4 regions of the Kitasatospora sp. NPDC059827 genome follow, and region 3 is predicted to be linked to each of the others. Evidence: riboswitches for the same ligand, from Rfam matches in the RefSeq annotation. Region 3 holds a riboswitch; each other region holds the start of a gene.
The links. A riboswitch is a leader RNA that binds a small molecule or an ion and turns the genes downstream of it on or off. The one in region 3 is predicted to bind cyclic di-AMP.

Region 1 (7,130 bases), on a different contig from region 3:
TCCGGGCGGACCGGGCCGACCGACGGGCCCCGGAGGGCGGTTGCTCTCCGGGGCCCGTCGGCGTGCGGCGCCCGGGGGCGGTCCGGATCCGTCAGATCGGCGGGTCCGGTCGGCCTGTGGTCGGTCGGCCCCCTGGGCGTACGGGCACGCCGGAGCCCCGGGAGGAGCGCATGCTCTTCCCGGGGCTCCGGCGTCAGCCGTCGGCGGCCGCGCGGTCCTTGGTCGCTCAGACCCGGCCGGCGAAGTCCGGGGCCCAGTTGGCGACGGTCTGGAGACGGACGCCCGAGCTCGGGTTGGCGGCCTCGACGTACTGGCCGTTGCCGATGTAGATGGCGACGTGGTAGACGCCGGAGTCCTGGCCGTTGTTGGACCAGAACAGCAGGTCGCCCGGCTGCAGGCTGTCCAGCGAGACGTGGGTGCTGGCGGCGGCCTGGTCGGCGGCGACGCGCGGGATGTTGATGCCCGCGGCGCGCAGCGCGGCCTGGGTCAGGCCGGAGCAGTCCCAGCCGCCGTTGCCGGTGCCGCCGTAGACGTACGCCTGGCCGACCTTCGACTGGGCGAAGGAGACCGCGGCGGCCATGCTGCCGGAGGCGGCCGGGGCCGGGGCCGGGGTCTGCGCCTGGGCGGCGGGCTTCGACGCGGGCTTGGTGGCGGACGGCTTGCTCTGGGCGGTCGGCTTGGCGTTCACGGCACCGCCGTTCGAGGCCTGGCCGGCCTTCTGCGAGCGGTCGAACCAGGTGAAGTCCGAGCCGGACTTGGCGGCGGAGCCGTCGGCCTGGGCCGAGGTGCCGTCACCGAAGGTCAGCTGCTGGCCCGGGTAGATGGTGTCCGGGCCCTCGGTCAGGGTGCTGCGGTTGAGGTCGTACAGCCGCTGCCAGCCGCCCTGGACGTTGTGCTTGTCGGCGATCGAGGACAGCCAGTCGCCGTCGACGACGGTGTAGCCGCCGGCCTGGGCCTGCGCCTGGCGCTTCTGGGCCCAGGTGCTGTTGGCGGACTGGGCGGAGGCGGCCGCGGCGTCGTCGGAGGCCTGGTCCTGCGCGGGGGCGGCGGGCTTCGCGGCCGGCTTGCTCGGGGCGGCCGGCTTGGCGGCGGGCTTCGCGGCGGGCTTGGCCGCGGTGGAGCCGGCGGAGGTGTCGACGGTGGGCGCGGCGCCGCCCTTGGTCAGACCGGCCTGGACGGAGCAGACCGGCCAGGCGCCGGGGCCCTGCGAGGCGAGGACCTTCTCGGCGACGGAGATCTGCTGGTCCTTGGTGGCCTGGTCGGCCTGCGGGGCGTAGCTGGTGCCGCCGAAGGCGGCCCAGGTGCTGGAGGTGAACTGGAGGCCGCCGTAGAAGCCGTTGCCGGTGTTGATGCTCCAGTTGCCGCTGCTCTCGCACTGGGCGACCTTGTCCCAGGTGGCGACGGAGGCGGCGTTCGCGGTGCCGGTGGTGAGGCAGGGGACGGTGAGGCCGACGCCGGCGACGCCGAGGGCGGCGATCACGCGACGGGTGCGGCTGGACAGGCGGTTGCCGTTGGAAGGCAGCATGAAGACGCGGTCCTCTCCCACGCCTGCGAGGTGAGCTGTCGGATTCGGGCTGGAGTTGCCCGGCCGCGCTGTGGGCGCGGCTTCACCCCTAGCCCTGGACCGTTCCGGAAAACGGTCCGGGGCGACTTACCTGTGGTTCCCCCGCTCCTGCCGTGATGCGATTTCGCGCTTGCCAGGACATCCGACGGCAGGACTCGGCGTCGCGGATGAACTGGGTCCGTGTGGTCACGAACGGGGAGCACGTTAAGCAGACTTAAGTTAAAACTGCAAATATCTGTGATGCGCATCACGGTTTAGTGAGAAACGCCGAATGGCCCGTTATTCATGATCGTAAATGATCGTTTTCCGGCAATATCGCGGTGGATTCTCATAACTGGCTCCGTCTCAGAAAAGAGATGACGGAGCATTGGGGCGCAAAGGGCGCGCGCCAGGGCTGCGGGGGAGCGGTCGTGAATCGCGCGCCGGGGAACGCGCCCGCCGGCCATCGGATATCCATCGACAAATGAACCGGAAACGGACATTGCGTCGCATTGCCCGCTTAGCGCACCAGCGGGGTGAATCGGAACACGGCGAAAGGGCCCGGAACGAGGTCGTTCCGAGCCCTTTCAGTGGTGCGGGTCCGCCGGTGGCGGCCGACGGGCGTTCAGCGGGTCGTGCTAGCCCTCCACGGGCCCTTCGGCGGCCGCGTGGGCGCGTCGGGAGCCCTCCCCGGCCCCGACGGTGGCCGCGGCCTCCGCCTCGGCCTCGGCGAGCTCCTCCGCCGTCGGCACCGGCAGGGCGGCCAGGTAGGTGGAGGCGATCAGCTGGCCGACCGTCGGGTAGGCGCCCAGCGGCGCGGCCGACGGGCAGCCGGTCTCCTCGGCGGCCGTGGCGAGCAGCTCCGGGTCCGCCTCCGGGCCGATGACGAGCGGGGCCAGGGCCGGGCGCTCGGAGCCGGTCTCCCGGAGGTGGCCGACGGCGGCGGCGACCGAGCCGGGCACGTCGAGCGCGGCGGCGACGACCGGCACGGCCAGTCGGGCGGCCAGCAGCACGCCGGTGATCCCGGCCGCGGCGGCCGCGTCCTCGCCGCCGACGGTGGTCAGGACCACGCCGTCCGCGGCGGTCGCGATGGCGAACAGCCGGGCCCGGTCGGCCCGCGCCAGCCCGGCCTCGGACAGCCGGACGTGGACGGCCTCGGCCAGCAGCGGGTGCGGGCCCAGCGCGTCGGTGACGGTCGCGCCGTACTGGGCGGCGAGGGCGTGAAGCCCGGTCAGGAAGTCGTGCGGGCCCGGGACCAGCGGCACCACGACGGGCGTCGGCAGTCCGGCCTCGGCGGCCGCCTCCAGCAGCTCCGCGACGGTGCGCTCCTGCGGGTCCGCGGCCGCGGCGTCGGCGGCCGGGAGGTAGCCGACCGCGGCCTGGACGCCGGTGTGCTCGCTGCGGACGATCGAGAGCAGTTCCTCGACGACCGAACGGGACTCGGGCCCCGCGGTCGCGGGTACGGCGAGCACCAGGGCCGGCGAGCCGGTGCGGATCTCGGGGCGCTCGGGGCGGCGGTGGCGCCCCCGCGCACGGGAACCTGGAGTGCGGACGGGCAGTGGCGCGCCCGGGATGGCTGCGGTGCTCATGCCGGAGATCGTAGGACATCTGCCCGTCAGGCCTGCAGTCGGCTGCCGTGCGGGCTTCGGGTGGTCGCGGTGCGGAGGTCGTGTCCCGGCCGCTCCGGTCCGGGGCGATTGCCCACAATCCGGACATTCCTCGCCCAAGCCCCGTACGGAGCCCCTCAGTTGCCCTGACGTGTCCCGCGGGGTGGCGCGTTGCACCGCAGTCGCGTGAGATGTCTCACAGCCTCCGGGCGGGCTGACGGAGGGTCACGGGAGGGCGACTCCCGGCATTCGAAGATCAACATTCAGCGGGGAACCGCTCACGGCCGGTTATGGACGAACCGTCGATTCAGTCGTCTATGTCCGTTTACGTACCGTCAGGAGAAGGGTCCGTGAAGAGTTCGCGGCGACCGTCGAAAAGCCGCGTGCACCTGCAATGTCCCGTGCTGATGCACGTGCACTGCGGCTATCATCGCGTCAAGTGAGGCGTTGTGCCGGGCCGGTACGGGGCCGGTCCGTTCGTTCGGCGGGTGCCGGGGCGCCGCGCTGGACGACAACTCCGGAGCTCTTCGGGAGACTTCTATGCACGACTCGCAGGACACGCACGGTTCCGACCACGCCCACAACGGGATGGCCGCCGCCGACCTCACGGGGGTGGTCTGGCAGAAGAGCCGGCACAGCAACTCCCAGGGAAACTGCGTCGAGTTCGCGGCCCTGCCGGGCGGCGACGTGGCGATGCGCAACTCGCGCTTCCCGGACGGCCCGGCGCTCATCTACACCCGGGCCGAGATCGCGGCCCTGCTGCTGGGTGCCAAGGACGGGGAGTTCGACCACCTCGCGGTCTGACCGGCCGCTGCTCCACCATCGGGGGGCCGTCGTGGGTGCTGACACCACGACGGCCTTTGTCTTTGTCCGGGCCCGGGAGCGGTGGCCCGGTGCGCGCGTGAGCGGTCCCGTGGCGGACCGTCCGGCGGGGCCTGCCGGGGTGGCGCGGGTACTGCGGGTACTGCCGCGGATGCTCCCACCGGCACTGGTGCCGGTGCTGCGGGCCCGGAGCGCCAGGAGCGGGCAGCCGCCTTCGGTGCCCGGGTCACGTCCCGGCCCGGCGCGCGGGCGGGCCGGAGGCCCCGGGGTGTGGTCCTCCCGGGTCGTTCCTCGGCCGGCCTGGGCCACGAGGCGGGCCCTAGGCCGAGCGCCGGTGCCGTCCACCGATCTCGACCCGGCCGGCCGGCGCGGTGCCGTCGAGCAGGGTGGCGTCCAGTCCGTTGCCGCAGCCGGTCTCCGCCTCGAACACGGCCCAGACCACCTTGCCGCTGCCCAGCGGGTGCCAGCCCCAGGAGCGGCTGAACGACTCCACCAGGTGCAGTCCGCGGCCCGATTCGGCGACGAAGTCCGCCTCCCGGGCCACCGGGCCGGCACTGCTCGGGTCGCTCACCGCGCAGACCACCTGGGGGGCGCGGTGCACCAGGCTTATTCGGATCGGCAGCCGCCCTTCCGGGGTCGGCTGTATGGGAAAGTCGTACTCGCCCAGGGCGCCGCCCGAGGGGTCGGGCCGTGCGCCGATCGCATGCCGGAGCGCGTTGGTCACGAGTTCCGAGGCCACCAGGGCGACGTCGTCGAACAGCTCCATCAGGCCCCAGCGCTGGAGCGAGGCCCGGGCGAAGTCGCGTGCGGTTCTCACGGCTTCGAAGCGAGGAGCGAGCGTACAGGTGACCACATGGGGGTCAACTGCCAAAGCCGTACCGGTGCTCATGAAGAGCTCCTCCCATAAGGGGGCGGACACGGCTGGACCCGCCGGGGTCATGCCGGTCACCTCCGACTCGCTCGGCCGCTCGGCCGCCCCCTCGACCAGGCGCGCGCGCACTCGAACGCCCGATGGCGCGGGGGACGCCGTCGGGCCGGTGCACGGAGTCGCGCGTGGGGTCGACGCGGAGCCCGCGGGATTGCCAGGGATGTGCAGGTGCACGTGCACCATGGTGGTGTGCGCTCACTGCAGATGCAAGAGTCGATTCACGTGCAGTCGCACTATTGGCATATGCAAGCGCCGGATGCACGTGCATCCTGGTGTGCGGAGTGCGGAACTGATAGGAACATCCGTCAGTATCGGCACCGTGAGCGCTCAACTGATGGCAGACTGTGCGCTGTTTGCCCTAGGTGGAGGTTTCGACCGCATGACCACAGTTCAGCCGGGCGGCGGCTCGATGGTCCGCCGGATCCTCCTCGGCTCGCAGTTGCGGCGCCTGCGAGAGGCGCGCGGCATCACCCGAGAGGACGCGGGCTACGCGATCCGCGCGTCCGAATCCAAGATCAGTCGCATGGAGCTCGGCAGAGTCAGCTTCAAGGAGCGCGACGTCGCCGACCTGCTGAGTCTCTACGGCGTCGACGACGGCCTGGAGCGGGAGGCCCTGCTCGGCCTGGTCCGCGAGGCCAACAAGTCCGGCTGGTGGCACAGCTTCAACGACGTGCTGCCGGGCTGGTTCCAGACGTACGTCGGCCTGGAGGAGGCCGCCCAGCTGATCCGCACCTACGAGGTGCAGTTCATCCCCGGACTGCTGCAGTCCGAGGAGTACGCACGGGCGGTTTTCGGCCAGAGTCGGCCGGTCATCAGCGAGGAGGAGGTCGAGCGCCGGGTCAGTCTCCGGCTGCGCCGCCAGAAGCTGCTGACCGAGGGCGCCAGCCCGCGCCTGTGGGCGGTCATCGACGAGGCGGCGCTGCGCCGGCCGGTCGGCGGGCCCAAGGTGATGCGCGGCCAGGTCCAGTACCTGATCGACGTCGCCGAGCAGGCCAACGTGGTCATCCAGGTCATGCCGTTCCGCTTCGGCGCGCACGCGGGCGAGTCCGGGGCGTTCACGATCCTGCGCTTCCCGGAGCAGGACCTCGCGGACGTGGTCTACCTGGAGCAGCTCACCAGCGCGCTCTACCTGGACAAGCGGGACGACGTCGACGCGTACGTCCAGGTCATGGAGCGGCTCTGCGTGGACAGCCTCACGCCGGAACGCACCATAGACCTGCTCTCCTCAATCCTCAAGGAACGCTGAGCAACTCCTGGGCGGGGGCCGGGAGATCCTCCCGCTCCCGCCCGGGAGGCGGCTCGTCCGCACGGCAGCCCGAGCCGGCCGCAGGCCCCGTCAACCGCGGGCCCGCGGCCGTTCGCGTTCCGGCGGCAGCGGCTGCGGCGGGCAGCCCAGTTCCCAGGGCAGGTCGTAGCGGCGGAACAGGTCGGCCCGGATCGGCGCCAGTGGGATCTCCGCGCCCGGCAGCAGCACCCCGATGCAGCCGCCCATCAGCGCACTGCGCAGCACCGCGTGTTCGGCGACCGGGTCCGGTGCGCCCCAGTCGACGAGCAGGCCCTGGAGGATCGCGCCGAGCTGCTGCTGCTCCGGTTCCTGGACGAAGGCGCCGGTGTCCGGATCGAGGATGAGCGCCAGGTGCGAGCGCATCACCCGGGGGTGGTCCAGGGCCAGGGTGAGGACGGCGTCTATGGCGCGGGCCAGCCGACTGGCGGGGGTGGCGTCCGGCGCCAGCTCGGCCAGGGCGCCGGAGAGCGACTGGTGCATCAGCCGGTGCGTCGCGGCCTGCATCAGCAGTCGTTTGCCGTCGAAGTAGTAGGAGAGCAGACCGCGGGCGAGGCCGGCCCGTTCGGCGATGTCGGTCAGCGTGGTGCCCGCGTAACCGTGCTGGTCAACCAGTTCGACGGTGGCGCGCATGATGCGTCGGCGGGAGCGTTGCCGCATCTCCTCGTTGACCGAATCCCCGCGAGGTGCCATCGTGTCTGCTCCGAACGTTCGTTGACTCCGGGCCAATATACTTGCGGAGCCGCAGTCGCGCCGTGGAACCGTGCGCCCTCACGCGGGCGCCGCCCGGGCGGCCGGTACAGAGACGGCCGGCTCCACCAACACGGGGGTTTGGTGGAGCCGGCACCAGTGCCCGACGGCCGGGGGGCCGTTCGGGGCGGAGCCAGTGGGTCAGCGCTCGGTCAGGACTTCGGTCCGGGCCACGGACGGCGCGGCGGACGGGTAATC
Region 2 (7,130 bases), on a different contig from region 3:
ACCCGCCGGAGAAGCCGCTCACCGAGACGGCCCACGAGCGGCTGGCCACCATCGCCCAGCACACCGAGATGGGCGCCGGCATGTACGTCGCCATGAAGGACCTGGAGATCCGCGGCGCCGGCAACCTGCTCGGCGGCGAGCAGTCCGGGCACATCGCGGGCGTCGGTTTCGACCTCTACATGCGGATGGTCGGCGAGGCGGTGGCCGAGTTCCGCGAGTCGCTGGCGAACGGCGGCGAGCCGGAGGAGGAGCCGCTGGAGGTGAAGATCGAGCTGCCGGTCGACGCCCACGTGCCGCACGACTACGCCCCCGGTGAGCGGCTGCGGCTGCAGGCCTACCGCTCGATCGCGGCGGTCAACTCGGAGGCGGACATCCAGCAGGTCCGGGACGAGCTGGCGGACCGCTACGGGAAGCTGCCCGAGCCGGTCGAGAACCTGCTGATGGTCGCCGGCCTGCGGCTGTACGCCCGCCGCTGCGGGATCTCGGACATCACCCTCCAGGGCTCCAACGTCCGCTTCGGCCCGGTGGAGCTGCGGGAGTCCCAGCAGCTGCGGCTGAACCGGCTCTACCCGCGCAGCCAGGTCAAGGCGGCGGCCCAGCAGCTCCTGGTGCCCCGGCCGAGCACCGGCCGGATCGGCGGCAAGCCGCTGGTCGGGCGCGAACTGCTCGGCTGGTGCACCGAGTTCCTGTCGGCCATGTTCGACGACCTGGCGGGGACGAAGAAGTAGCCCCCGGCGGCCGGCGGCGTTCAGGTCGGCGGCCGGCCACGGCGGTTCACAGCGGTTCACGGCGGTTCCGGGCCCGGCCCGGGGCCGCCGTTCGGCTGTCGGCCACCGGCCGGGCCCGGGGTGCCCGCGGCGGGTAGGTTCGAGGGGTGACGACGAATGCTGTGCCGACGGACGCTCCGGGCGCGAAGTTGATCCTGCTGACCACCACCCACCGGGTGGCCCCCGGCCTGCTGGCGTGGCCGGCCTGGGAGGCGCTGCGGTCGGCCGGGCGGGTGCTGGTGGGGGACGAGGGGCACCCGCAGGTGCCGGCCGTGCGGCAGGCCGGGGTGGCGGTGGAGGTGGCGCCGGCCGGGTCGGCGCCGGCGCTGGCGCGGCTGCTGACCGGGCAGCCGGCCGGGGCGGGGGCGACGGTGTGGCTGGGCGGCCCGGACGGGGACCCGGGGCTGACGGACGCGCTGGCCCGGCTCGCGGTGGAGCACGCCGGGGAGGTGCCGGAGATCGAGGTGCTGCCCGGCTCGTACGACCTGCCGGGGGCGCGGCTGCTGGACCTCGCCTCGGTGATGGACCGGCTGCGCTCGCCGGGCGGCTGCCCGTGGGACGCCGAGCAGACCCACGAGAGCCTGGTGAAGTACCTGGTCGAGGAGGCCTACGAGCTGGTCGAGGCGATCGAGGAGGGGGACCGGGACGCGCTGCGCGAGGAGCTGGGCGACGTGCTGTTCCAGGTGTTCTTCCACGCCCGGGTCGCGCAGGAGCACCCGACCGATCCGTTCACGATCGACGACGTGGCCGGGGACATGGTCGAGAAGCTGCTGTACCGGCACCCGCACGTGTTCGGGGACGTCGAGGTGGCGGGCGCCGACGAGGCGGAGGCGAACTGGGAGCAGTTGAAGGCGGCCGAGAAGGCGGACCGGGAGTCCGTCCTGGACGGTGTGCCGGCCGGGCTGCCGGCGCTGGCGTACGCGGCGAAGCTGGTGTCCCGGGTGCGCCGGGCGGGCTTCGCGGGGGTGCCGGACGAGCCGTACGAGCTGCCGCGGGAGCTGACCGCCGAGGCGGCGGGCCGGCTGCTGCTGGCGGTGGCGCAGCGGGCGCACGACGCCGGGGTGGACGTGGACGCGGCGCTGCGCTCGGCCGCGCGCGGCTACCGGGACGCGGTGCGCGCGGCCGAGGGGCTCCGGCCGGAGTAGACCCCGGTGGCGGGGCGGCTCAGGCCGCCGTCGCCGTGCGCTCGGTGGCGCACCGCTGCGGCGGGACGAGCTCGCCGATCGCCTCGCCGATCAGGACGACCAGTTCGGCGAGGCGCTCCAGGTCGAGGTGGGCGGGCAGGTCGGCGAGGGAGACGATCCGCTCGCCCCTCGGCCCCGCCACGCAGAAGAGGTCGATCGGACCGAAGTGCTTCTCGGCGGTGTCGACCAGCGCGGCGACGTCGCTGGGCCGGCGGATGTCGCCGGAGACGCCGACCACGGGGCAGCCCGGCCGGTCGAGTTCGGAGGCGAGGTCCTCGGCGATGCCGACGTGGGTGTCGGCGATCAGCATCCCGGCGGTGCCGGCCGCGGTGAACCGGCGGGCGAGGTCGGCCCCCGAACCGCCCGCGAGTACCGCGATGACGACGACTGCTCCGCTGACCGTCATTGGTCCAGCTCCTCCCTGCGGGCGACACCGCACCGGCGCCCGCGCGTACTTCGGAGGATCGTAGGCAGGTCCTGACCCTCCGCAACAGGGATTACCCCTCAGGTGACCAGGCTCACGCCTGCCGCCCGGCCAAGAGCTGGCCAAGGCCCGTCCACGCACCGTCCACGGGCCGTCCACGGAGTGTCGGCGTTCCGCTCGCGCACCGGTCACGGACGGTTCGCGCGGCGGTGGCCTCCGGCCGGCCGCGGGGGCGCGTGCGCCGGTGGTCCGGGCCCCTCCGGTCCAGCGGTTACGGTCGACCCATGCCAGCTCAGCCCGAGGGCGCCCAGCCCGCCGCCCAGCCCGACCCGCAGCTCTTCACCTGGGAGTTCGCCGCCGACCCGTACCCCGCCTACGCCTGGCTGCGCGAGCACGCCCCGGTGCACCGCACCACGCTGCCGAGCGGGGTGGAGGCCTGGCTGGTGACGCGCTACGCGGACGCCCGGCAGGCGCTCGCGGACGGCCGGCTCTCGAAGAACCCGGCGCACCACAGCGGGCAGGCGCACCGCACCGGCCGGGTGGGCATCCCGGGGGAGCGGCAGGCGGACCTGATGACCCACCTGCTGAACATCGACCCGCCGGACCACACCCGGCTGCGCCGCCTGGTGTCGAAGGCGTTCACGCCGCGCCGGGTGGCGGAGTTCGAGCCGCGGGTGCAGCAGCTCACCGACCGGCTGATCGACGGCTTCGCGCAGCGCGGTTCGGCGGACCTGATCCACGAGTTCGCGTTCCCGCTCCCCATCTACGCGATCTGCGACATGCTCGGCGTTCCCTCCGAGGACCAGGACGACTTCCGGGACTGGGCCGGAATGATGCTGCGACACACGAAGCCGGGCCACGGCGGTGGCCAACGCGGCGGCGTGGGGCGGGCGGTGAAGCAGATCCGCGCATACCTGCTGGAGCTGATCCACCGCAAGCGGGCGGACCTCGGGGACGACCTGATCTCCGGCCTGATCCGGGCGAGCGACCACGGCGAGCACCTGACCGAGAACGAGGCCGCCGCGATGGCCTTCATCCTCCTCTTCGCCGGGTTCGAGACGACGGTGAACCTGATCGGCAACGGGACGTACGCGCTGCTGCGCAATCCCGGGCAGCGGGCCCTGCTGCAGGAGTCGGTGGCCCGCGGCGAGACCGCGCTGCTGGAGACCGGGATCGAGGAACTCCTGCGCTACGACGGGCCGGTGGAGCTGGCGACCTGGCGGTTCGCGACCAGTGCGCTGACCATCGGCGGGGTGGAGATCCCGGTCGGGGATCCGGTGCTGGTGGTGCTGGCGGCGGCGGACCGCGATCCGGCCAGGTTCTCCGACGAGAACACCCTCGACCTGGCCCGGAGCGACAACCCGCACCTGGGGTTCGGGCACGGCATCCACTACTGCATCGGAGCTCCGCTGGCCCGGCTGGAGGGGCGGTCCGCGCTGGCCACGCTGCTTTCCCGGCTGCCGGATCTGCGACTGGCCGAAAGCCCGGAGAATCTGCGCTGGCGGGGTGGCCTGATCATGCGTGGATTGCGCGAACTTCCGGTCGAATTCAGTCCGGAGCCCCGGTCGCCGCACAGTCGTCCTGAGGCCACGACACGCTGACGAAGCATCCGGAACCGGCCACCGAGGGTGGTGTGAACAGCCATCAAACCGGACAAAGCCCCGCCGTTGGTAGGCGATCGAACACGGGCCGTAATTCTTGTGTGATGTCGGTGATATGAGCTTGTGATTCGTCTGAGGATCTGTCTAGTCTCCGTGGAGTTCGCAGCTGCGGACCTCGTGCGCGGACGCCGAATCCTGCCCGCCGCGTCACGGGAAACCGACCAGAACCCTGGGCAGGGGCGGGGGAACCAGGTTTGTTGCCGTTCCTCCACGGCTTGGGGTGAAGCCGCCCGCGCGGAGTCGATTCCGCAGACGGCGGCCGGGCCACCTCCCGGTCCGAACCCGACAGCTCACCTCGCAGGCGTGCGGAGAGGGACCTTCATGCTGTTCGTTGGAACCGGCCGTCATCGCCGTCGCACCCAGGCCGAGAAGGCCATCGCCGTCGCCGGTGTGGCCGGCGTCGGACTCGCACTGCCGCTCCTCTCCGCCACCGGCGCCTCCGCCGCCCCGGCCTCCGTCTGGGACTCCGTCGCCCAGTGCGAGAGCGGCGGCAACTGGAGCATCAACACCGGCAACGGCTTCTCCGGCGGCCTCCAGTTCACCCCCAGCACCTGGAAGGCGTACGGCGGCACCGCGTACGCGGCGCAGGCCAACCAGGCCAGCAAGGGGCAGCAGATCGCCGTCGCCGAGAAGGTCCTCGCCTCGCAGGGCCCCGGCGCCTGGCCGGTCTGCTCCCAGAAGGCGGGCCTGAGCAAGGGCGGCGCCCCGGCCGAGGTGGACACCTCCTCGGACGCCAAGCCGCAGAAGCAGCAGGCCCAGAAGCAGCAGGCGCCCAAGCAGCAGGCCCCCAAGGCCGCCGCCAAGCCCGCCCAGCCGAAGCCGGTCCAGCAGTACGCGCCGAAGCACGCCGCGCCGAAGCAGGCCGAGCAGCCCGCCGCCCCGTCGGCGCAGCAGTACGCCCCCAAGCACGCCGCCCCGCGGGCCGCCCAGGCCCCGGCCGCCACGACCGGCCACGACTACACCGTCCGGGACGGTGACACCCTGTCGGGCATCGCCACCGCCCAGGGCGTGTCCGGCGGCTGGCAGGCGCTCTACGACGGCAACCGCACCACGGTCGGCGGCAACCCGGACATGATCGTGCCCGGCCAGGTCCTGCACCTGGGCTGAGCCGGACCGTTCCACGGCGAACGACACGCTGGACACGTAGGGGGCCGCGCCCGGCGGCCCCCTACGTCCGCGTTCGCCCGCCCCGGTGGGACGCCCCGGTGGGACGCACCGGTGGGACGCACCGGGACGAGCAGGTGAACTACCGGTGGGTAGCCGGGCCACACGGTGAGACGCAGCCCGGGCCGACGTGGCCCCGGGAGCCCGGGCGGTTAGGCTCTGGTCGTAACGACTCCGCAATCGTCCGGCCGACAGCACCACCCGCAGCCGGACCCTGCTTCCGCAAGGAGATGCTTCGTGCCGTCCATCGATGTCGTCGTAGCCCGTGAAATCCTCGACTCCCGCGGCAACCCCACGGTCGAGGTCGAGGTCGGCCTCGACGACGGCAGCACGGGTCGTGCCGCTGTTCCGTCGGGTGCCTCGACCGGCGCCTTCGAGGCGCTCGAACTGCGCGACGGCGACAAGAACCGCTACTTCGGCAAGGGCGTGGAGAAGGCCGTCCTGGCCGTCATCGAGCAGATCGGCCCCGAGCTGGTCGGCTACGACGCCACCGAGCAGCGCCTGATCGACCAGGCCATGCTCGACCTGGACGCCACCCCGGACAAGTCCTCGCTCGGCGCCAACGCCATCCTGGGCGTCTCGCTGGCCGTCGCGCACGCCGCCTCCGAGGCCAGCGACCTGCCGCTGTTCCGCTACCTGGGCGGCCCGAACGCCCACGTCCTGCCGGTCCCGATGATGAACATCCTCAACGGCGGCTCGCACGCGGACTCCAACGTCGACATCCAGGAGTTCATGATCGCTCCGATCGGCGCGGAGTCCTTCTCCGAGGCCGTCCGCTGGGGCGTCGAGGTCTACCACACCCTCAAGGGCGTGCTGAAGGAGCGCGGCCTGTCCACCGGCCTCGGCGACGAGGGCGGCTTCGCGCCGAACCTGGACAGCAACCGCGAGGCCCTGGACCTCATCACCGAGGCCATCCAGAAGGCCGGCTACGTGCCCGGCCGCGACATCGCGCTGGCCCTGGACGTCGCCGCCTCCGAGTTCTTCCAGGACGGCGCCTACCAGTTCGAGGGCAAGGCCCTGTCGGCCGCCGAGCTCATCGAGTACTACGCCGAGCTGGTCGCCTCCTACCCGCTGGTCTCCATCGAGGACCCGCTGGACGAGTCGGACTGGGACGGCTGGAAGGCCATGACCGTCAAGCTGGGCGACAAGGTCCAGCTGGTCGGCGACGACCTGTTCGTCACCAACCCGGCCCGCCTGGCCAAGGGCATCGAGACCGGCACCGCCAACGCGCTGCTGGTGAAGGTGAACCAGATCGGCTCGCTGACCGAGACCCTGGACGCCGTCGAGCTGGCCCAGCGCAACGGCTACCGCTGCATGATGTCGCACCGCTCCGGCGAGACCGAGGACGTCACCATCGCCGACCTGGCCGTCGCCACCAACTGCGGCCAGATCAAGACCGGTGCCCCGGCCCGCTCCGAGCGCGTCGCCAAGTACAACCAGCTGCTGCGCATCGAGGAGATCCTCGACGACGCCGCCGAGTACGCCGGCCGCGGCGCCTTCCCGCGGTTCAAGCACGAGGGCTGAGCGCGCCCGGGCCGGGCGGCGTCCGGCCCTGATCCCGGGGGCCCGAGGCCCCCGGTAGCGCACGCCTGACCGGTGCCCCGCCGCTCACCCCGTAGGGTGGACGGCGGGGCACCGTCGCGACCAGGAGGGGATACGGGAGATGGCTGGCTGGAGGATCCCGGGCTTGGCGGCCCGGCCTCGGTTCACGAGCCGGGCGACCGTCCTCGTCCTGGTGCTCTGCTCGCTGGTGGCGATCCTGGCCTACCCCACGCGGCAGTTCATCTCCCAGCGCGCCGAGATCTCCGCCCAGCGGGCGAAGGCCGACCACGCGCGCCAGCAGGTCGACCAGCTGCGCCGGGACAAGGCGCGCTGGCAGGACCCGGAGTACGTCAAGGCGCAGGCCCGCGCCCGGCTGCACTACGCGGTG
Region 3 (7,130 bases):
CGCTCGCGAAGGCGCCACTGCCCGCGAGGGTGCCACTGCCCGCGAAAGTCTGCTCCACCGTCTTCCTCCATCCGCCATGTTGCAACATGTGCAACGAGGGTTGCACATGTTGGCAACACGGTTCTAGCATCGGCGCCGGATCACGGTCAACGGAGTCGAACCCCACCGTCAGAGGTCGACACACCGCCGCCGCAGACGAGGAGCCCAGCAGATGCCGCCACAGGACCACCCGGGGCCCGACCGCCCCGGCCCTCCCCCGACGGCCGTGTGCGTGGGCGAGTCGATGGCCGTACTCCTGCCCGACCGCCCCGGCCCGCTGGAGTCCGTGGACACCTTCCGGCTGTCCGTCGGCGGCGCCGAGTCCAACGTGGCCGGGGCCCTGGCCGCGCTCGGCGTGCCGACCGCCTGGATCAGCCGAGTCGGCGACGACGGCTTCGGCCGCCGCCTGCTCGCCGAGGTCGCCGCCCGCGGCGTGGACGTCTCCGGCGTCACCGTCGACCCGCACCGCCCGACCGGCCTCTACCTCAAGGAGGTCGGCGGCACCACCGGCCACCGGCACGACCTCGGCCCCGGCCGCAGCCGGCTGCACTACCACCGGCGCGGCTCCGCGGCCGCCGCCCTCTCCCCCGCGCTGCTCACCGACCCGGCCGCCGCCGGCCTGCTGGCCGGCGCCCGCCTGCTGCACCTGTCCGGCATCACCGCCGCGCTCTCCGACGACTGCCTGGCCCTGCTGCGCGCGCTGCTCGCCGACCGCCGCCCGGGGCGGCTGGTCAGCTTCGACCTCAACTGGCGCCCCGCGCTCTGGCGGGACCGCGACCCGGCCGTGCTGCCGCCGCTGCTGGACGCCGCCGACCTGCTGCTGCTCGGCGCCGACGAGGCCCGGGCCGCCTTCGGCACCGACGAGCCCGCCGCGCTGCGCCGCCGCTTCCCCGCACCCGCCACCGTGGTGATCAAGGACGCCGCCCGGCTGGTCACCGCGCTGGACCGGGACGGCACGGCCGTCGCCGAACCGGCCCTGACCGTCGAGGTGGTGGAGGCGACCGGCGCGGGCGACGCCTTCGCCGCCGGCTACCTGGCCGGCACCCTCCACGCCCTGGACCAGCGCCGTCGGCTGCGGCTGGGCCACCTGAGCGCGGCCTGCGCGCTGACCGCGCACGGCGACCAGGCCGAACTGCCGCCGGCCCCGGTGCTGACCGCCCTGCTCGACGCCTCCCCCGCCGACTGGGCCGCCACCCGGGTCAGCGCCGAGGGCATCGACTCCCCGGCCCTGCCCGCCGCCCGCCCCTGGCTGCGGACCGGCGCGGACGCACTGGCCCTGACACCGGCCCAGGAGGAGGCGCGGGCGGCGACCCAGGCGGTGGCCGGGACGGCCGCCGGGGCGCGCGCCGACCGGGCCCGGGCACAATGAGCACCGACCCCCGCCACCCGACCGGAGCACGAGCCCGATGAGTCAGACCGTCACCCGCGCCCTGCGCATCCTCGCCGAGCTCGGCGAGGGCGAGCGCTCCCTCGACCAGTTGGCCGAGGTCCTCGGCGTGCACAAGACCACCGTGCTCCGGCTGCTCCAGAGTCTGGAGGAGGAACGGTTCGTCTACCGCGACGCGGCCTACCGCTACCACCTCGGCGCCGGCCTGTTCGCCCTGTCCGGCCTCGCCCTGGAGCAGCGCGGCATCCGCCGGATCGCCGCCCCGCACCTCGCCGAGCTGAACTCCGCCACCGGCCAGACCGTGCACCTGGCGGCCTACGAGGGCGGTGAGGTGGTCTACATCGACAAGTTCGACTCCCGCCACCCGGTCAGGATGTACTCCCGGATCGGCCTGCGCGCCGCCCTGCACAGCGCCGCCGTCTCCAAAGTCCTGCTGGCCGATCTCCCGCTGCCCGAGCGCCGCCGGGTGGTGGCCGGGATCGACTTCACCCCGCACACCGAACGCACCCTCACCACGCCCGAGGCGCTGCTCGCCGAGCTGGAGAAGGTCGCGGCCCAGGGCTGGGCGCAGGACCACGCCGAGCACGAGGCCTTCATCAACTGCGTCGCCGCCCCGATCCGGGACGCCAGCGGCCGGGTGGTCGCCGCCGCCTCCATCTCCGTCCCGGACGTCCTCCTCCCGTACGAGCAGGTGCTGGACCTGCTCCCGCAGCTGCTCGCGACCGCCCGGGCCGTTTCGGCCGACTGCGGCCGCCCCGACCACAACTGACGAACCGTCACCGAACCTTCCCCGATCGCAAGGAGTCCCGACCCCGATGTCCTCCGACAAGACCGAGATCCGCACCGACGGCGCCCCTGCCCCGGCCTGGATGTTCTCCCAGGGCGTCCGCAAGGGCCCGATCCTCCAGGTCTCCGGCCAGGGCCCGCAGGATCCGGCGACCGGCGAGTACCTCCACCACGGCGACGTGAAGGCGCAGACCCGCCGCACCCTGGAGAACGTCAAGGCCATCGTCGAGGCCGGCGGCGCCACCATCGAGGACGTGGTGATGTTCCGCGTCTACCTCACCAAGCGCGCCGACTTCCCGCTGATGAACGAGGTCTACGCCGAGTTCATCGAGGAGAACGTCAAGCCCGGCGGGGTGAAGCCGTGCCGCACCACGATCTTCGTCGAACTGCCGCAGGAGCCGATGCTGGTGGAGATCGACGCCCAGGCCGTCATCGCCTGACCACTTGGCGGCCCGACCGCCTGACGGCCTGAGCGCCCGAGCGCCCGACCCGCCGCCGCGACACCCCGAGGGCCCGGACGCCACCCACGCGTCCGGGCCCTCGGCGCATCCGCACCCCGCCACGCCACCACCCGCCCGCTTGCCCACTTGCCACACCCCCAGGGGGACATTAGGTTAGCCTCACCTAACCAACAGGAGGTCCGTTCATGAGCATCACCGCCGGTGACGCCGAGGTGCCCGAGCCCACCACCGCCGAGCGGGTCCGCAGCCTGCTCAACGCGACCTCCTCGCTCACCGTCCGCGCCCTCGGCGAGCACCACGACCTGGACACCCCGGTCTCCGTCCACGGCTCCCGGCTGCGCCTGCGCGCCCCGCTGGACGCCCCGCTCGTCGCGGCCCTCGCCGCCACCACCGACGGACTGGCCGTCGTGCTCGACGTCACCGACGTCTCCCCCGTGGCGGTCCGCGACCGCATCCGCGGCCGACTCACCCTGGCCGGCCGGCTGCACCTGGCCCACCTCGCCGACGACGGCCTCAGCGTCCACCTGCGGGTCGACGTCGCCCACGCCGTCCTCGCCACCCCGTACGGCACCGGCGCGCTCACCGCCGCCGACCTCTCCCTCGCCGCCCCCGACCCGCTGGCCCGTCACGAGGCCGCCCTGCTCACCCACCTGGCCGACGACCACGCCGACGCCCTCGACCTGCTCACCCGGCTGCTCGACCCGGCACTGCTCACCCACGGCCCGGCCGTCCGCCCGCTCGCCCTGGACCGCCACGGCCTGGTGCTGCGCCTGGACCACTCGCACGGCCACCGCGACGTCCGCCTGGTCTTCCCCGAACCCGCCCGCGACACCGAGGACTTCGGCCACCGGATGCACGACCTGATGGCCGCCGCCGAACACGGCCTCCCGGCCCGCCGCCCCTGACCGCCGCAGTCGGCGCAGTCGGCGCAGTCGGCGTCCGCCCCCGAACTCCCCACCCCCCTCGGCGCGTTCGGCCGAGCACCGAGGGCTCGAAAACGACGCACGGAAAACGGCAGCGGCCGGACCGGCCGTACGAGAGGTTGTCCCGTACGGCCGGGCCGGCCTTGGGCGTGTCCCGCGCCCAGGTCCACCGGTGCGGCGATCACCCGGTCGAGCGGTCACCCGACATGACCATCCCGGGCGTCGATTCGCCCCGCACCAGCGGTGGTTCACACGTTCCTGCGGAAGGACCCGGAGAGTCAGAGCGCGACGCCGTGCGCCCGCAGGTAGGCGACCGGGTCGATGTCCGAGCCGTACTCGGAACCGGTACGGATCTCGAAGTGCAGGTGCGGGCCGGTCACGTTGCCGGTCGCACCGGAGAGGCCGAGCTGCTGGCCGGCGGTGACGGTCTGACCGACGCTCACGCCGATCGAGGACAGGTGCGCGTACTGGGCGTACTTGCCGTCGGCGAGCTTGATCTCGACCTCGTTGCCGTAGGCGCCGTCGCTGCCGGCCTTCACCACGACACCGTTGGCGACGGCGCGCAGCGGGGTGCCGGTGGAGGCGACGAAGTCCTGGCCGGTGTGGTGGCCGGAGGCCCACATCGAGCCGGCCACGCCGTAGGCCTCGCCCAGCACGGGGTTGGCGAGCGGGGCGACGTAGCCGGAGGTGGCGGCGACCGGGGCGGCGGTCACGGCCTGGGCCGGGGCGGCGGTCTGAACCTGGGTCTGCACCTGGGCGCCGGGCTTGGCGGCCTCGGTCCGGACCTGCACCTGGGAGTCCGCGGCAGCGGAGGCGTCCTGGGTGACCGGAGCGGCGGACTTCGCCGGAGCGGCGGGCTTCGCCGGGGCAGCGGGCTTCGCCGGGGCGGCGGCGTGACCGGCGAGGGCCAGCTGCTGACCGGGGAAGATCAGGTTCGGGTCGGCGCCGACCACCGAGCGGTTCTGCTCGTACAGCGCGTGCCAGCCGCCCTCGACGTTCTTGGCGTCGGCGATCTTCGACAGGGTGTCACCGCTGACGACGCGGTAGCTCTGCTGGGCGGCCGGGGCGGCAGCCGGAGCGGCGGCCCGGGAAGCGGCCGGGGCGGTGGTGGCCGCCGGGGCGGTGTGCGCCTGGGCGCTCATCGCGGTCACGAGCGGCAGGACGAACGAGGCCCCGGTGACGGCGGTGGCGATGCCGATGCGGGCGGCACGGGGCAGGGCGATACGACGAGCCTGTGCAGGCATGGAATTTTCCTCTCCGACGCCTGCGAGGTGAGCTGTCGGGTTCGGGCTGGAGTTGCCCGGCCGCATGTGCGGCTTCACCCCAAGCCGGCCCTGGTGGTCCGCGCCCGAAAAGGCGCGAACTCCGGTCCGGCGACTTACCTGTGGGTCCCCCGCTCCTGCCGTACAGAGTTCGGTGCGAGCCACCGGGCAGCGGCAGGACTCGGCGTTCCACCCGGTGGATCCGTCCGGACTGGCCGGGCGGTCGCTGAACTAAAACTCATCCGTTCGGGTGAAGCAATGTCGATCTCTTGAATCGGCAACAACCCCCGCGGCCCCGTCACCCTCCGAATGATCCCTTGCACACTCCGTGCACGATCCATTCACCCGGTGCCACTGATCCACCACCCTGCGCCGCCGGTACCACCCCCGTGCGACCGTCCGTTCACGCACCGCCACCGACCGACACACCACCCGGTGACCCTTGTCACGTGCGCCCCGGCGGGCGCAGGATTCGGCCCGTGGCCACCTCTCAAGCCGGCACTCTGCGCCTGGGCACCGCGCAGGGCCGCTGGGTACTCCTCGCGACAGTGCTCGGCTCCAGCATGGCGATGCTCGACGGCACCGTCGTCAACGTCGCCCTGCCCCGGATCGGCGCCGACCTCGGCGCCTCCCTCGCCTCCCTGCAATGGACCCTGAACGCCTATCTGCTCACCCTGGCCGGCCTGATCCTGCTCGGCGGCGCCCTCGGCGACCGCTACGGACGGCGCCGGGTCTTCCTGATCGGCGTGGTCTGGTTCGCCGTCGCCTCCGCGGCCTGCGCCGCGGCCCCGACCATCCATGTGCTGATCGCCGCCCGTGCCGTCCAGGGCATCGGCGGCGCGCTGCTCACCCCGGGCTCGCTCGCCATGCTCCAGGCGGTCTTCCACCCGGACGACCGCTCGGCGGCGGTCGGCCTCTGGTCCGGCCTGGGCGGGGTGTCGGCGGCCGTCGGCCCCTTCCTCGGCGGCTGGCTGGTGGACGGCCCGGGCTGGCGCTGGATCTTCCTGCTGAACCTGCCGCTGGCCGCGGCCGTAATCGCGGTGACCTCCCGTTACGTCCCGGAGAGCCGGGACGAGTCCGCCACCGGCCGCTTCGACGTACCCGGCGCCCTGCTCGCCGCCCTCGCGCTCGGCGCCGTCACCTACGCGCTCACCGCCGCCGGGGAGGGACTGTCCGCCGTCGTCTGGGTCACCGGTGCGATCGGCCTGCTGCTGGCCGCCGCCTTCGTGGCCGTCGAGCGGCGCACGCCCGACCCGATGCTGCCGCTCGGCCTGTTCTCCTCCCGGCTGTTCACCGCCGTGAACCTGGTCACCCTCTGCGTCTACGCGGCCTTCAGCGGGGTGTTCTTCCTGCTGGTGGTGCAGCTGCAGATCGTCTCGGGCTTCTCCCCGCTGGTCTCCGGCTTCGCCCTGGTGCCGATCACGGTGCTGATGCTGACCCTGTCCGCACGCGCCGGGCGGCTCGGCAAGCGGATCGGCCCGCGCGTCCCGCTCACCGTCGGCCCGCTGCTGTGCGCCGCCGGGGTGCTGCTGATGCTGCGCACCGGCCCCGGCTCCTCCTACTGGGCGGACGTGCTGCCCGCGGTCGCGGTGATGGGCTCCGGGATGACGCTGCTGGTCGCCCCGCTGACCGCCACCGTGCTGGCCGCCGTCGAGGTGCGGCACGCGGGCATCGCCAGCGGCGTCAACAACGCCGCCGCCCGCGCGGCCGGCCTGCTCGCGGTCGCCGCCCTGCCGGCCCTGGCCGGACTGAGCGGCGACGCCTACCGGGTGCCCTCCGCGGTGGACTCCGCCTTCCACACCGCGATGCTGATCTGCGCGGGGCTGCTGGTCGCCGGCGGGCTGATCGCCTTCGCCACCGTCCGGGGCAACGTGCTGGCGCCGGAGGAGGAGCACCCGGTGGCCGAGCCGAACTGCGACTGGCCGTGCGCCACCACCACCCCGCCGCTCGACCCGGGCCGCCCCCGGACGCACGAGGGCCCCGCCACCGGATCGGCGGCAGGGCCCTCGTCGGACAGCTGACGCTACGTCAGAGGATGTCGCCGGGGGCGTACTTGGCCGCCTCCGGGTAGGCCGCCGCGACGGCCTCCACCTGGCGGACGACCTCGGCGACCTGCGCCCCGGCCGCACCGGTGAAGGACAGCCGGTCGGCGAGCAGCGCGTCCAGCCCGGCCCGGTCCAGCGGGATCCGCTCGTCGGCGGCGAGACGGTCCAGCAGCTCGTTCTCCCGGGCACCGGCGCGCATCGCCAGCGCCGAGGCGACGGCGTGCTCC
Region 4 (7,130 bases), on a different contig from region 3:
CTCCTCGGATGTCCCTGAGCGGAGGGGCGGGAGTTCGAGGCGTGGGAGCAACTGGAACATGGGTCTGACGAGCCACAAGGTGCTGGCACTGGCCGTGCTGATGGCGGTCGTGGTGATGGTCGGCACGGTCTGGCTCTGGCCCAGACTCGCCCGGAAGAGCTGGCAGGCGGTGCTCGGCCGGATCGGCGCGCTGCTCGCGACCCAGCTGGCGGTGCTCGCCGCGCTGGGGCTGGTGGCGAACAACTACTTCGCCTTCTACAGCAGTTGGGACGACCTGATGGGCACGGGCAGCACCGGCCCGGTCGTCATCCACAACAAGGCGGACGCCTCCGGCCGACTGCTGGTCGAGACCATAGGCCAGGCGTCGGTCAAGGGCGGCGGCGCGATGGGCCGTGAGCCCAGCCAGTCCGGCGAGATCCGCAAGGTCCGGATCGACGGCAAGGAGAGCCGGCTGTCGACCGAGGGCTTCGTCTACCTGCCACCGCAGTACTTCCAGCCCGAGTACGCGCAGAAGCAGTTCCCGGCCGTGATCGTCAGCACCGGATTCCCAGGAATCGCCGAGAACCTGATCACCCGCTTCAACTACCCGGGCGCCGCGCTCAAGCTGCTGCAGGAGGGCCGGATGCAGCCGACCGTCATGGTCCTGATGCGCCCCTCGCCCGCCCTGCCGCAGGACACCGAGTGCGAGGACATCCCGGGCGGCGCCCAGTCCGACACGTACTTCACCAAGGACGTCCCGTCGGCGATCCAGGCCAGCTACCGGGTCTCGGCCGACCCCCGGGCCTGGGCCTTCATGGGCAACTCCACCGGTGGCTACTGCGCGCTCAAGCTGGCCATGCGCCACCCGGACGTCTTCCCGACCGCCGTGTCCCTGTCCGGGTACTACGAGGCGGCCGACGACCCGACCACCGGCGACCTCTTCGGCGGCAGCAGGCAGCGCCGCGACGAGGCCGACCTGATGTGGCGGTTGAAGAACCTGCCGCAGCCGGACGTCTCCGTGCTGCTTGCCGGCACCAAGAAGGGCGACGGCAACTACAAGCACGACACCGAGGCGTTCATCGACGCCGCGAGGAGCCCGATGAAGGTCTCCTACAGCATGCTCGAGAACGGCGGCCACAACTTCGAGACCTGGAGCGCCCTGCTGCCGTCCTCGCTGGAGTGGCTGTCCCAGCACCTCAAGGTCCCGAACCAGCCGGGCCACCCGGGCCAGACCGTCTGACGGCGCCGCCCGCGGAACGCACCGAACCCCCGGAGGCTCCCGGGGGTTCGGTCCATTCCGGCGCCGGTCAGGCGACCCGCTCCAGCGTCCCGGTGTGCAGCTGGCCGACCCGGCCGCCCTCGCCCTCGAAGGTCCAGAAGGCCCGTACGGTCAGCGCGTTGAGGTCCATCACGTGACTGACGGTGATCCCGCTCTGTTCCGTCCAGCTGATGAAGTAGATCTCCGGCGCGACCTCGGCGACGTGCAGCCGCACGTCCTCCCACTGGCCCGCCGACTCACCGAGGCCCTCCCAGCGCAGCCGGGTGCCGTCGGCCGAGTAGGAGTTGCGGAAGGCCGCGCCGTTGTCGGCCCGGAAGACGTAGGTACGGCCGGCGAAGGCGGGCAGGGGCGCGGTCATGGTGGGGCGGAACCTCTTCTCTGGAACGGGGGACGGGTCGTACGGCTCCGGCCGGTGCTCTTGTGCACCGCGGAAAATCCCAGGGCTCCAATTTATCCGATGGGGCGGACTCGGGCGGCTCCACGCCACGGCGGTCACGCACGGTCCGCCACCGCCGCGCCGCGCACCGTGTGCGACCGGCGACCCGGGCGGGCCCGGCGGGACCGTGGGCCGGAGTCTGCTCCAGTGATCAACTCGGCCGCCACGCAGCGTCGTTGATCGACACCACTGTGAGCTGCGCGACAACCTGCTTGATCAGGTTGTCCGTCCACGGACGGCCTGCCTAGCCTGCAGTCGTCGTCCGCTGTCGCGGACCCCGCCGCCGGGACGCCGAGTCCCGTCCACCCGCCGGCGAGTACCCGAGCACCACAGCGGACGGGAGCGGGGGAACCAAGGTCAGCGCCCGGCCCGTACGCACCAGCGTGCGGGGCGTGGCTAGGGGTGAAGCCGCTCCACAGGCGGCCGGGCAACTGCAGCCCGAATCCGACAGCTCACCTCGCAGGCGTGGCAGAGGATCCCCATGCACCAGCCTGCCCGGCGCCGTCGCGCGCCCCGCCACGCCCGTCCGTCCCACCGCGGCCGCAACACCGCCCTCGCCACGACCGGGGCGCTCGCCATCACCGGCGCCGGCCTGCTCGGCCTGCCGTCCGTCTCCGGCGCCCAGGCCGCCACCGGCCCGACCGTCACCCAGGACCGGCTCGCCCCCGCCACCATGATCGCCGGCAGGGCCGGCACCGCCTCGCTGGCCCTGCACTCCTCGTCCTGCTTCACCGCCAAGACCGTCGGCGTCGGCGTCCGTGACGCGCGCGGCACCAACCTGGACTTCCCTGGCAACGCGAGCAACGTGCAGATCTGCCCCGGCGGACTCACCTACACCAGCGCCGCCCGCACCCTGGCCGCCGGGACGTACACCCAGTTCGGCTTCTGGCAGGACCTCGGCGGCGCCTGGCACAACCTGCCTTCGCAGCAGCTGGTGGTCTCGGCCACGGGTACGCCCACGCCGACCCCGTCCCCGACCCCGTCCCCGACGGCGACCGCGACCCCGACGGCGACCGCGTCCCCGACGGCGACCGCGACCCCGACGGCGAAGCCCACCGTAACTCCGACCGCGACTGCGACCCCGACCGCGACGCCGACCCCCACCGCCACGGCCACCCCGACGACCCCCGCGCCGTCCTCCCCGATCGCCGGCAAGTCGCTGACCTGGTCCGACGAGTTCAACGGCCCGATCAACTGGGGCCAGCGCTGGGTCGGCGACAAGAGCACCTCCTACAAGTACGGGAACCACAACCCGGACGACAACAAGCTCGACTGGCTGAACAAGAACAACGTCACCGTCGCGAACGGCGTCGCCACCTTCACGGCCACCCCGGGCGGGCCGACGCTGGAGAACGGCAAGCAGTCCTGGAACACCGGCTTCCTGACCACCGAGGGCTCGGCCGAGGGCTTCCAGGTCAAGACCGGCGACTACGCCGAGACCCGGGTCAAGCTGCCCGCCGGCACCGGCGCCTGGCCCGCCCTGTGGACCTGGAAGAACGGCAACGGGGAGATCGACTCCTTCGAGTACCACCCCGACAACCCGAACCTGCTGGAGCTGACCAACCACGTCAACCCCGGCAACCCCGACTACTACACCGACGCGAGCGCCGTCGGCACCGACCAGTGGGTGACCATCGGCACCTACTACGGCGCCAACTCGGTGGACTGGTACGTCAACGGCGTCAAGGTGTTCTCGGACGGCAAGGGCGTCGGGGCCAACTTCTCGGCGTACCTGATCCTCAACCTCTCGGTGAGCGCCGGCAAGTACCACCCGGCGCCGCAGGGGAACACCCCGATCACCATGGCCGCCGACTACGTCCGCGTCTACCGGTAACCACGGCCACCGGTAACCACGTGTACCGGTCACCACGAGCCCGCCCCACTGGTCATCGGACGTCCGGCAGCCGCTCGCCGGCGGCCGATGACCGGTGGGGCGATCCGGTTCGTGAGCCTTAGGCCGTCTCGACGACCCTGATGTCGAATGGCTGCCGGTTGTTCCCCTTGTCCCGGTCGTCCACGCTGTGCACCTCGACCGAGCCGCCGCCGAGCGTGCCCAGCGGCAGGTCGGGGGAGAGGTAGACCGGGACGAGGGCGGTCCTGGTGCGCCCCTCCTTCAGTCCAGGGCCGAAGACGCAGCGCACCTGCCGGCCGTGCTCCGCGACCTCGCAGTCCTCGGGGAAGTACGGGCCCTCGGGGGCGACGCCCTTCGGCAGGGTGACCACCACCGTGAAGGGCGAGGCGGTGGTGTCCGGGCCCCGGTTGGCGATGAGGGCATTGACGGTGGTGGTGCCGCCGGACGGCGCGGGATCCGGGTCGAGCCGGACCACCTCCAGGTCGGAGTCGGACGGCCTGGCGGCCACGGCGGGCAGGATGGACGCCTCGGGCGCGCCCGGCGCGACGACGCCCAGATCCGGTCGCGGCACCGGATGCCGCACCGCCCAGGAGGGCCCGGCGGCCAGTGAGGCCACCGCGCAGCCCGCCGTCACCGCCGCCAGCAATCCGGCCCGGCCGAACCTCCTGCGCCCCGTGCCGCCCCGCGCACCGTGCTGCTCCACGCCGTTCACCCTGTTCCCGTGCTCAGGCGGCCCGCACCGTCGCGGGCCGCGTCCGCACCAGGGTGTCCGAGCCGTGGCCGCGGCAGCGGCGCAACTCGCCCACCGCCACTCGAACGGCGGGCGCCGGCCCTCGTCGTATCTAGCCTTCGCCTGAGGTGGGTTGACGGATCGTCAGGGTGCCAGGACCTGCCCCAGTCGGGCCGCGATCTGGTGCATCACCGGCACCAGTGCGGACGCCCCCGCCTGCTCCTCCAGCGCCCGGATCCGGGCCTCCGGGCCGGAGACGGACAGCGCGGTGGGCGTCGGCGCGCCCGGGACGGCGAGGGCGATGCAGCGGACGCCGATCTCCTGCTCCTGGTCGTCGACCACGTACCCGCGCTCGCGCGCCTCGGCGAGCTGGTCCATCAGCTCCTGCGGGTCGGTGAGGGTGTACTCGGTGTGCGCGGGCAGCGGGTTGGGGCCCAGGACCGCGCGTGCCTCGTCCTCGGGGAGCTGGGCGAGCAGCGCCTTGCCGACGCCCGTGCAGTGCGGCTGGACCCGCCGTCCGACCTCTGTGAACATCCGCATCGAGCGCCGGGACTGCACCTGCCCGACGTACACCACCTCGCCGCCCTCCAGCACCGCCAGGTTGGCGGTCTCGCCGGTGGCCTCCATGAGCTCGGCCAGGTACGGGCGGGCCCAGCTGCCGAGCAGGCGGCCGGCGGTCTCGCCGAGCCGGATCAGCCGGGGGCCGAGGGTGTAGCGGCGGGCGGTGTCCTGGCGGACATAGCCCTGCTGGACGAGGGTACGAACCAGTCGGTGGATGGTCGGCATCGGGAGGCCGGAGCTGGTGGAGAGCTCACTGAGGGTGGCCACGCCGCCCGAGTCGGCCAGCGCCTCCAGGAGTTGGAAGGCGCGCTCGACGGACTGCACGCCGCCGCTCGCGCGGTCGGCGCCTGTCGTCGATGCTGTGTCGGGGGTCGCAACCACCGGCGTTCCCTTCGCTGTCGGGGAGGAGTAGAGTCCCGGCGACCTCTTCAACAAACCGTTGAAATTCTGTATCGCGGAAACTAGTCTCCACCTTACAGAATCGAACCCGCCGACAGGCGGGTAACGATCGAGGAAGTTCCCGAGGAAGTTCCCACCGGAGCTCCCTTCGCCAGGCTCAACCGTCTTAGGAGTGTCCTGCTCATGGCTGCAGCTCAGGGGCCCGTCGGCGCCTCCCCCGCCGCTCCGGTCGTCACTGTCGCCGGACCGCGCGTCCATCGGGCCGAGGAGGTGCTCACCCCGGAGGCGGTCGCCTTCGTGGTGGGCCTGCATCGTGCCTTCGAGGGCCGCCGACAGGAGCTCCTGGCCAGGCGGAAGGGCCGACGGGCGGAGATCGCCCGCGCCGGCATGCTGGACTTCCTCCCCGAGACCGCCGACGTCCGGGCCGGCGACTGGAAGGTCGCCGAGGCGCCGCGCGCCCTCCGGGACCGCCGGGTCGAGATCACCGGCCCCACCGACCGCAAGATGGTCATCAACGCGCTCAACTCCGGGGCGAGGATCTGGCTCGCCGACTTCGAGGACGCCACCTCCCCGACCTGGGAGAACGTGGTCAGCGGCCAGGTCAACCTGATCGACGCCTTCGAGGGCCGGATCGACTTCACCAGCTCGGCCGGCAAGGCCTACGCCCTCAAGCCCGCCGCCGAACTCGCCACCGTCGTGGTCCGCCCGCGCGGCTGGCACCTGGACGAGAACCACCTGCTGGTCGACGGCGTCCCGGTGGCCGGCGCGTTCGTCGACTTCGGCCTGTACTTCTTCCACAACGCGGCCCGACTGATCGCCAAGGGCGCCGAGGACCCCAACTCCGGCCCCTACTTCTACCTGCCGAAGACCGAGAGCCACCTCGAGGCCCGGCTCTGGAACGACGTGTTCACCCACGCCCAGGCCGAGTTGGGCATCCCGCACGGCACCGTCCGGGCCACCGTGCTGATCGAGACCATCACCGCGGCCTTCGAGATGGACGAGATCCTCTACGAGCTGCGCGACCACGCGGCCGGCCTCAACGCCGGGCGCTGGGACTACCTGTTCTCGATCGTCAAGAACTTCCGCGACGCCGGCGAGCACTACATCCTCCCGGACCGCAACAGCGTCACCATGGCCTCGCCGTTCATGGCCGCCTACACCCGGCTGCTGGTGCAGACCTGCCACCAGCGTGGCGCCCACGCGATCGGCGGCATGGCCGCGTTCATCCCCAGCCGCAGGGACCCGGAGGTCAACGCCGCCGCGCTGGAGAAGGTCAAGGCGGACAAGGACCGCGAGGCCGGCAACGGCTTCGACGGCTCCTGGGTCGCCCACCCGGACCTCGTCCCGGTCGCCCGGGCCTCCTTCGACGCGGTGCTCGGCGAGCGGCCCAACCAGAAGGACAACCCGGGCCCCGCCGAGCCGGTCACCGCCGCCGAACTGCTCGACATCGCCGGTGCCGGGGGCACCTGCACCCGGGCCGGACTGCACAACGCCGTCCAGGTCGGCCTTCGCTACATCGAGGCCTGGCTGCGCGGGCTCGGCGCGGTCGGCATCTTCAACATGATGGAGGACGCCGCCACCGCCGAGATCTCGCGCTCGCAGATCTGGCAGTGGATCCACAACGGGGTCGTGCTGTCCGACACCGGCGAGAAGGCCACCGCCGAGCTGGTCCGCACCCTGGTCGCCACCGAACTGGCCGAGCTGCGCGCCGAGTTCGGCGACGAGGCCTACCGGGCCGGCCGCTGGCGCGAGGCCGCCCAGCTCTTCGAACAGGTCGCCCTGGCCGAGGAGTTCGCGGACTTCCTGACCCTCCCCGCGCTTCCCCTGCTGGGCTGAGCACCAATCTATCCGCCGGCGCCACCGCTGCCGCCTGCCGGGCCGTAGCAGTTCCGCC

Region 1: it holds a riboswitch for cyclic di-AMP, as region 3 does, so the genes downstream of both, ACFV8H_RS16795 (transglycosylase family protein) here and ACFV8H_RS21280 (peptidoglycan DD-metalloendopeptidase family protein) in region 3, are expected to answer to the same signal.
Region 2: it holds a riboswitch for cyclic di-AMP, as region 3 does, so the genes downstream of both, ACFV8H_RS08680 (transglycosylase family protein) here and ACFV8H_RS21280 (peptidoglycan DD-metalloendopeptidase family protein) in region 3, are expected to answer to the same signal.
Region 4: it holds a riboswitch for cyclic di-AMP, as region 3 does, so the genes downstream of both, ACFV8H_RS25830 (hypothetical protein) here and ACFV8H_RS21280 (peptidoglycan DD-metalloendopeptidase family protein) in region 3, are expected to answer to the same signal.

The regions. Positions count from the first base shown of each region.
Region 1 is NZ_JBHWIV010000023.1:10,512-17,641, reverse strand. Features, by position in the region: gene ACFV8H_RS16795 (transglycosylase family protein) at 227-1,525, opposite strand; cyclic di-AMP (ydaO/yuaA leader) riboswitch at 1,533-1,703, opposite strand; gene ACFV8H_RS16790 (hypothetical protein) at 2,182-3,132, opposite strand; gene ACFV8H_RS16785 (DUF397 domain-containing protein) at 3,691-3,954, shown strand; gene ACFV8H_RS16780 (ATP-binding protein) at 4,292-4,861, opposite strand; gene ACFV8H_RS16775 (helix-turn-helix transcriptional regulator) at 5,280-6,146, shown strand; gene ACFV8H_RS16770 (TetR/AcrR family transcriptional regulator) at 6,237-6,875, opposite strand; gene ACFV8H_RS16765 (MFS transporter) at 7,074-7,130, opposite strand, start outside.
Region 2 is NZ_JBHWIV010000009.1:152,610-159,739, forward strand. Features, by position in the region: gene mfd (transcription-repair coupling factor) at 1-728, shown strand, start outside; gene ACFV8H_RS08665 (MazG family protein) at 875-1,912, shown strand; gene ACFV8H_RS08670 (SDR family NAD(P)-dependent oxidoreductase) at 1,932-2,357, opposite strand; gene ACFV8H_RS08675 (cytochrome P450) at 2,660-3,976, shown strand; cyclic di-AMP (ydaO/yuaA leader) riboswitch at 4,186-4,356, shown strand; gene ACFV8H_RS08680 (transglycosylase family protein) at 4,358-5,143, shown strand; gene eno (phosphopyruvate hydratase) at 5,438-6,724, shown strand; gene ACFV8H_RS08690 (septum formation initiator family protein) at 6,888-7,130, shown strand, end outside.
Region 3 is NZ_JBHWIV010000032.1:44,156-51,285, forward strand. Features, by position in the region: gene ACFV8H_RS21255 (amino acid deaminase) at 1-58, opposite strand, end outside; gene ACFV8H_RS21260 (sugar kinase) at 212-1,408, shown strand; gene ACFV8H_RS21265 (IclR family transcriptional regulator) at 1,446-2,195, shown strand; gene ACFV8H_RS21270 (RidA family protein) at 2,242-2,652, shown strand; gene ACFV8H_RS21275 (DUF2470 domain-containing protein) at 2,859-3,578, shown strand; gene ACFV8H_RS21280 (peptidoglycan DD-metalloendopeptidase family protein) at 3,875-4,840, opposite strand; cyclic di-AMP (ydaO/yuaA leader) riboswitch at 4,843-5,025, opposite strand; gene ACFV8H_RS21285 (MFS transporter) at 5,338-6,879, shown strand; gene purB (adenylosuccinate lyase) at 6,887-7,130, opposite strand, start outside.
Region 4 is NZ_JBHWIV010000045.1:60,617-67,746, forward strand. Features, by position in the region: gene ACFV8H_RS25820 (alpha/beta hydrolase) at 59-1,219, shown strand; gene ACFV8H_RS25825 (MoaF N-terminal domain-containing protein) at 1,287-1,616, opposite strand; cyclic di-AMP (ydaO/yuaA leader) riboswitch at 2,052-2,173, shown strand; gene ACFV8H_RS25830 (hypothetical protein) at 2,176-3,528, shown strand; gene ACFV8H_RS25835 (hypothetical protein) at 3,647-4,249, opposite strand; gene ACFV8H_RS25840 (IclR family transcriptional regulator) at 4,421-5,218, opposite strand; gene aceB (malate synthase A) at 5,420-7,072, shown strand.